Regions from separate parts of the Rhizobium sp. 21-4511-3d genome, predicted to be linked through region 3. Evidence: predicted binding sites of a transcription regulator. Region 3 holds the regulator's gene; each other region holds the start of a gene.
What was found. Region 3 encodes LexA, which represses DNA repair genes until DNA is damaged. Its sites were predicted from a motif close to TGTTCNNNNTGTGTTCNG; they were not measured.

Region 1: a site for LexA is predicted at 835-852, ahead of dnaE (DNA polymerase III subunit alpha). Genes of this name have one in related genera too.
Region 2: a site for LexA is predicted at 1,335-1,352, ahead of recA (recombinase RecA). Genes of this name have one in related genera too.

Annotation. Positions count from the first base shown of each region.
Region 1 covers NZ_JBNWCF010000001.1:652,437-654,704, forward strand. The annotation lists gene ACQZ5H_RS03450 (ABC transporter ATP-binding protein) at 1-222, shown strand, start outside; gene ACQZ5H_RS03455 (DUF5680 domain-containing protein) at 226-690, opposite strand; gene dnaE (DNA polymerase III subunit alpha) at 1,088-2,268, shown strand, end outside.
Region 2 covers NZ_JBNWCF010000002.1:162,155-164,422, forward strand. The annotation lists gene recA (recombinase RecA) at 120-1,208, opposite strand; gene ACQZ5H_RS06710 (carbohydrate kinase family protein) at 1,450-2,268, shown strand, end outside.
Region 3 covers NZ_JBNWCF010000001.1:983,721-985,988, forward strand. The annotation lists gene ACQZ5H_RS05365 (ComEC/Rec2 family competence protein) at 1-837, shown strand, start outside; gene lexA (transcriptional repressor LexA) at 818-1,531, opposite strand; gene ACQZ5H_RS05375 (VOC family protein) at 1,736-2,268, shown strand, end outside.

The sequences.
Region 1 (2,268 bases), 330 kb from region 3:
GTGGCGATCGCCCGCGCCGTTGCCAATGCGCCGAGCCTGCTGCTCGCCGACGAACCGACCGGCAATCTCGATCCGGAGACGGCCAACTACGTCTTCGATGCTCTGGAGGCGCTGGTGCGCCAGTCCGGTCTCGCGGCCCTGATCGCCACGCATAATCACGAGCTCGCCAGCCGCATGGACCGCCGGGTGACGATCAGCGACGGCCAGGTCGTCGACTTCTGAGCCTCAGAGCCGGATCAGGCCGCCGCGGTAGTCGAGTTCATAGGCGCGCCGTTCCTCGACGATGATCATTTCCATGCCGCGGAAATGCGCACAGTCGCCCTCGCTGCTGTCGATATAGAGGCCGAAGGCATGGTCGAATTCCATGCCGCCGAGGAAGCGCTTCTTCTCGGAATACATCGACGACAGGGCCGCCTTGATGACGGCGCCGGCGCGGCTGCCGTCGATCAGCCCGGGCTCGATGATGTGGCCGAAATAGTTCATCGCCCAGATGGGCTCGCCATTCAGCCAGACCGTTTCCTGGCCGCAAAAATCAGTTCCGCCGAAATAGCTGTCGAGATAGCGCCATTCGCCACGCTCGTAGCCGATGTCATGCGACCCCGGACGGCAGGATGGGCGGGGACTGCCGCCACCCACGTAAGTCCTCGATTTCGCCTCGACGATGAAGTCATTGAGCAGGGTGAGATACATGGCGCGCCTCCTGCGAGCGTTGTCGCAGATGCGTGGCCTTCTGTAAAGAACAAATGCGGAACATGGCAGTTGCCGCCGACAGGGAGATGTGGGCGAACGTCCCCGGATGCGCGTTAACCAAACGGAAAAGATTCCTGTTGACGAAAGAACAAGAGTGGAACAAACTAAAAACATAACGAGTAAAGGAGAGCCAAATGACTGACATGATCCGTGACGTCGCAGCATTCACCTCCATCGCAATGTTCGTTGCCAGCTTCTCGCTGATCCTGATGGCGATGTAATTTTTCAGGGGACCGCATGGCTGCTATGCGGTTCAAGGCGGGGTCTTCTTCTGGACATCTCCACGGCCACGACCGACAATGGCGCCGATTCATACGGGCGATTGAAGGGACGTGTCATGGCGGAAGCAGAGAGCGGATTTATCGGCGGGACGCCGGGCTTCGTTCATCTGCGCGTGCACTCGGCCTATTCGCTGCTCGAGGGCGCGCTGCCGCTGAAGAAGGTTCTCTACAAGGCAGCGGGCGACAGCCAGCCGGCGATCGCCATCACCGATACGAACAACCTGTTCGTCGCGCTCGAATTCTCGCAGAAAGCCATGGACGAGGGCCTTCAGCCGATCATCGGCTGCCAGCTGTCGATCGACATGGAAGACGGCCTGGAGATCGAGAAGCGCGGCGGCCAGCAGATGATGGGCAAGCTCCCGTCGATCGTCGTGCTTGCCACCAGCGATGACGGTTATGAGCGCCTCGTCGATCTCGTCAGCCGCGCCTATCTCGGCGGCGAGGACGGGCAGGCGATCCACATTCGCTCGTCCTGGCTGGAAGAGGCGGGCACCGAAGGCCTGATCGCCTTGACGGGTTCGCTCAGCGGCCCGGTCGATATGGCCCTCAAGCAGGGACACCTGGCGCCGGCCGTATCGCGGCTGCTGACGCTGAAGTCACTGTTCGGTGACCGGCTCTATGTCGAGCTGCAGCGCCACGGCACATACGACAAGCGCCATGAGCAGAAGATCATTGGTCTCGCTTATGAGCACGATTTGCCGCTGGTCGCCACCAACGAAGCCTTCTTCCCGACGCGCGACGACTACGACGCGCATGACGCGCTGATGGCCGTTGCCCATAATGCCATCGTTTCCGACGACAGCCGCTTCCGCCTGACGCCGGACCATTACCTGAAGAGCCGCGCCGAGATGGCGAAGCTCTTTGCCGATTTGCCAGAGGCGCTTGAGAATACGATCGAGATCGCCCGGCGCTGCTCCTTCGTCCTGAAGACCCGCAAACCGATCCTGCCGCGCTTCACCGGCGCCACCGCCGATCCCGAGGAAGCCGAGCGCGCCGAGGCGCTGGAGCTTCGCCGCCAGGCGGAGGAGGGGCTCGACATGCGCCTCGCGACACTCGGCATGTCGGCTGGCTACGAAGAGAAGGATTACCGCGAGCGGTTGGAATTCGAGCTCAGCGTCATCGAGCGCATGAAGTTCCCCGGCTACTTCCTGATCGTTGCGGACTTCATCAAATGGGCCAAGCAGCATGACATCCCCGTCGGCCCGGGCCGCGGTTCGGGTGCGGGTTCGCTCGTTGC
Region 2 (2,268 bases), on a different contig from region 3:
TAACCACTGTCCAGCAGGCAAACGTCAGACAGCTTAGAGCACACAGGCATCCGCAAACGAAACCGGCCGCATTCGGGTCTCGAATGCGGCCGGCTGGCACTCAAATTGTCAGGAAAGGATCAGGGCTCGCCGTCACCGTCACTGTCGTTGGCATCGGGTCCGCCGTTCTGCAGAATGCGGTCGGCGATCAGGCCGGCATTCTGGCGCAGCGACGTCTCGATCTCGCGGGCAACATCCGGATTGTCGCGCAAGAAGATCTTGGCGTTCTCACGGCCCTGGCCGAGGCGCTGGCTGTTATAGGAGAACCAGGCGCCCGACTTCTCGACGATGCCGGCCTTGACGCCGAGATCGACGAGCTCGCCGGTCTTGGAAACGCCTTCTCCATACATGATGTCGAATTCGACCTGCTTGAAGGGAGGCGCCATCTTGTTCTTGACGACCTTGACGCGGGTCTGGTTGCCGATCACCTCTTCGCGCTCCTTGACCGCGCCGATACGGCGGATGTCGAGGCGAACCGAGGCGTAGAACTTCAGCGCGTTACCGCCCGTCGTCGTCTCAGGCGAACCGAACATGACGCCGATCTTCATGCGGATCTGGTTGATGAAGATCACCATGCAGTTCGACTTCGAGATCGAGGCCGTCAGCTTGCGCAGCGCCTGGCTCATCAGGCGTGCCTGGAGACCCGGCAGGCTGTCGCCCATTTCGCCTTCGATTTCGGCACGCGGCGTCAGCGCTGCGACCGAGTCGACGACGAGAACATCGACGGCGCCGGAGCGAACCAGCGTGTCGGTGATTTCGAGCGCCTGCTCACCGGTATCGGGCTGCGAGATCAAGAGGTTCTGCAGATCGACGCCAAGCTTGCGTGCATAGACCGGGTCCAGCGCGTGTTCTGCGTCGACGAAGGCGCAGATGCCGCCCTTCTTCTGGGCTTCCGCGATTGTCTGCAGCGCCAGCGTCGTCTTACCGGAGCTTTCCGGTCCGTAAATTTCGATGATACGACCCTTCGGGAGACCGCCGATGCCGAGCGCGATATCGAGACTGAGAGAACCCGTCGATACGGTTTCGACCTCGATGACGCTGTCCTTCGCGCCGAGTTTCATGATCGAGCCCTTGCCGAACGACCGCTCGATCTGAGAGAGTGCCGCTTCAAGTGCCTTGCTTTTGTCCACCGATTTGTCCTCTACAAGCCGCAATGTATTCTGTGACATTCGATCCACCTTTAGGTTATTGAAGCCGCTCTAGCAATGTCGCCGCCGATGCCGATTTTGTACGTGATTTGTTCTCATTTCGCAAGAGGCGTTCAAGCGGTTGAAAGAAAAAGGTAAATCAGTACGTGTTCTACTTTTGTTTTATCGATGTGAAGCAAGGGTTTAGCGCGTCCGGGCATCGGCAGCCGGAGAATTTCCCGCAGGCACGATTCGCTAAAACAAGAGCGGCTGGAGCATCACGGTGAAGCGCAAGATTCTCGTTCTCGGCGGCGCCCATGTCGATCGCCGCGGCCGCATTTCCGGCGACACCGCGCCGGGTTCCAGCAATCCCGGCAGCTGGTTCGAGGAAGCCGGCGGCGGCGGCTTCAATGCCGCTCGCAACCTCGCCCGCCTCGGCTTCGACGTCACGATGATCTCGCCGCGCGGCGGTGACCCGACCGGCGAAATGGTCACCGAGGCGGCCTATGCCGCCGGGATCAACGACCGCCCCTTCGTCTTCCTCGACCGCAAAACGCCGAGCTATACCGCGATCCTCGAGCGCGACGGCAACCTCGTCATCGCACTCGCCGATATGGATCTCTACCGCCTCTTCGTTCCCCGCCGCCTGGCGATCCGCTGGGTGCGCGATGCCTTTGCGGCGACGGATCTGATCCTCTTCGATGCCAACCTGCCGGAGGACACGATCACCGCGATCGTTGCCCGTGCCAACAGCCTCGGCAAGCCAGTTGCCGCCATCGCCATCTCACCTGCCAAGGTCGTCAAGCTGAAGTCATCGGCCGGAGGTATCGATTATCTGTTCCTCAACGAGGCGGAGGCCGCGGCCCTTGCCGGACAGCGGCCGGAGAATGCCGCCGAATGGGCGTCCCTGCTCGGTGACATCGGCCTGAAAGGCGGCATCGTCACCCGCGGTCAGCGCGAGCTGATCGCCTTTACAGGCGGCGGTGCGATTGCCCTGCAGCCGCCGTCGATCGAAACGGTGGCGGATGTCACCGGTGCGGGAGATTCCCTTGCAGCCGGCGTGCTTTCCGCCATCATGCAGGGATTGCCGCTGGAAGAGGCC
Region 3 (2,268 bases):
CAGGTGGTCGGCTTCGGTCTCGATCTGGTGATCGCGATCGCCAAGACCGTCTCGTCCTGGGGAGGTGATATCGGCGTCGGCCGATTGCCTGCCTGGTATTTCCCGGCCGCGGTCGCGGGCTTCCTGTTACTGACCCTGCTGCGCACCCGGCTGAGGCATATCGGCACGGCAATCATGGCCCTGTCGACGCTTGTGGTCGTCATGCTTCCCGAGAAGCCGCCGCCGAAGATCGTCATTGCTGAGGACGGCAGCATGGCGGGGATCGTCGGTTCCAGCACAATCGCTACCAATCGCGAGCGCCCGCCGGGTTTCATCTTCGATCAGTGGAAACGGGCTCTGGTGCTGGACAGCCATCGCGAGCCGATCTTTATCACATCGGCATCGGCATCGACATCGGTCCCGACCGCGCCGCCGGGTGAAAGATTGAGGCTGACATCAGCGCAACAGCAGGAAGCGCAGAGCGCCATTGCGGCCAATGCCAGGGAAGAGCGGTTTTCCTGCGTAAAGAAAGCCTGGTGCACGGCAAAGCTGGAGAACGGCTCGGTGCTGACGGTCATCGACAATGCCGCTTACCTCGGCCCCGCCTGCGATGCATCCGATATCGTCGTCACACCGGTGCGCCTGCGGCTCGAAAGCTGCCGCTCTGGCGCACTGCTTTTTACCGGCGCTACTTTAAGAAAGACAGGCTCTGTCGAGTTGCGCTTCGATGGAGGCGCTGCAGCAGTCACCGCATCCTTCGAGGATCTCGATCGCCCCTGGACCCGCCACCGCGCCTATGATTGGCGCAGCGGCACTTTTGACGGTGATGAAATCGCCGTCAGTGATAGCGGCGGATAAGGCCGACAAGCTTGCCCTGAACCTTGACGCGGTCAGGCCCGAAGATACGCGTTTCGTAAGCCGGGTTGGCAGCTTCGAGTGCGATCGATGCGCCCTTGCGGCGGAAGCGCTTCAGCGTTGCTTCTTCATCGTCGACGAGGGCGACGACGATATCACCGGCATTGGCGGTATTGGTATTGCGGATGATCACCGTGTCGCCGTCGAAAATGCCGGCCTCGATCATCGAGTCGCCCTTGACTTCAAGAGCGTAGTGCTCGCCGTTTCCGAGCATGTCGGCGGGAACGGTGATGTCATGGGTGTTCTGCTGGATCGCGGAAATCGGCACACCGGCGGCGATGCGGCCCATGACAGGAACCGAGATCGAGCTGCTATTGTCTTCGTTCGCCGGCTTCGGCGGCGCGACGGGCTGCGGCTTGCCGAGGCTGCCTTCGATGACGCTTGGCGAGAAGCCGCGGCGCGGCTGGATGCTGGGGCTGTAGGCCTCGGGCAGCTTGATGACTTCCAGTGCGCGGGCGCGGTTCGGTAGGCGGCGAATGAAGCCGCGCTCTTCGAGCGCTGTGATCAGGCGATGAATGCCCGACTTAGAGGCGAGGTCGAGCGCATCCTTCATTTCGTCGAAGGACGGCGGTACGCCGGACTCCTTCATCCGCTCGTGAATGAAGAGGAGAAGCTCCTGTTGTTTGCGCGTCAGCATCGAAGTCTTTCCCCAGATTCGTGAAACAAAGCCAGAACGGACACTATATGTTCCATATGTGTTCCGCAAGTGCCTAAATATTGGTAAAACTTCCCATCATTTTTCGTCATTTTTGAAAGTTTCTTTGCCGGATTGGTTATCCGCGCTTGCGCTTTGCCCGGCGCGGCGTGCAAATCTCTGCCGGCTTCACCGGAGGGAACCGCCATGACGCATCCGCTCGATCATCTGGTACTGCCCGTCACCCATATCGATGTCGCCCGCGAGCGACTCGGCCGTCTCGGTTTCACCGTCGCTGCCAGTGGCCGCCATCCATTCGGAACGGAGAATGCCTGCGTCTTCCTCGCCGACAAGACCTATCTTGAGCCGCTCGGCATCGCGAGCCAGACGGAGTGCGATGCCGCCGCCGCCAAGGGCAACAGCTTTATCGCCCGCGACCAGGCCTTCCGCTTCCGCTGCGGCGATGATGGATTCTCGGCGGTCGTCTTCGGTACTGACGATGCCGATGCGGACAGGGCCGCCTATGATGGCGCGCAGCTGAGCGGCGGTGACATGGTGGAGTTCTCGCGCCCGATCGTCATGCCCGATGGAACGCAGGCGACCGGCGCCTTCAAGCTCGCCTTTGCCGCCGATCTGAGGGCGCCCGATGTCTTCTTCTTCGCCTGCCAGCGGATCAACGCCTTTCCGGCCGATCGCAAGGCGCTGGAGACTCATGCCAACGGCGTTCTCGGCATCGTCGA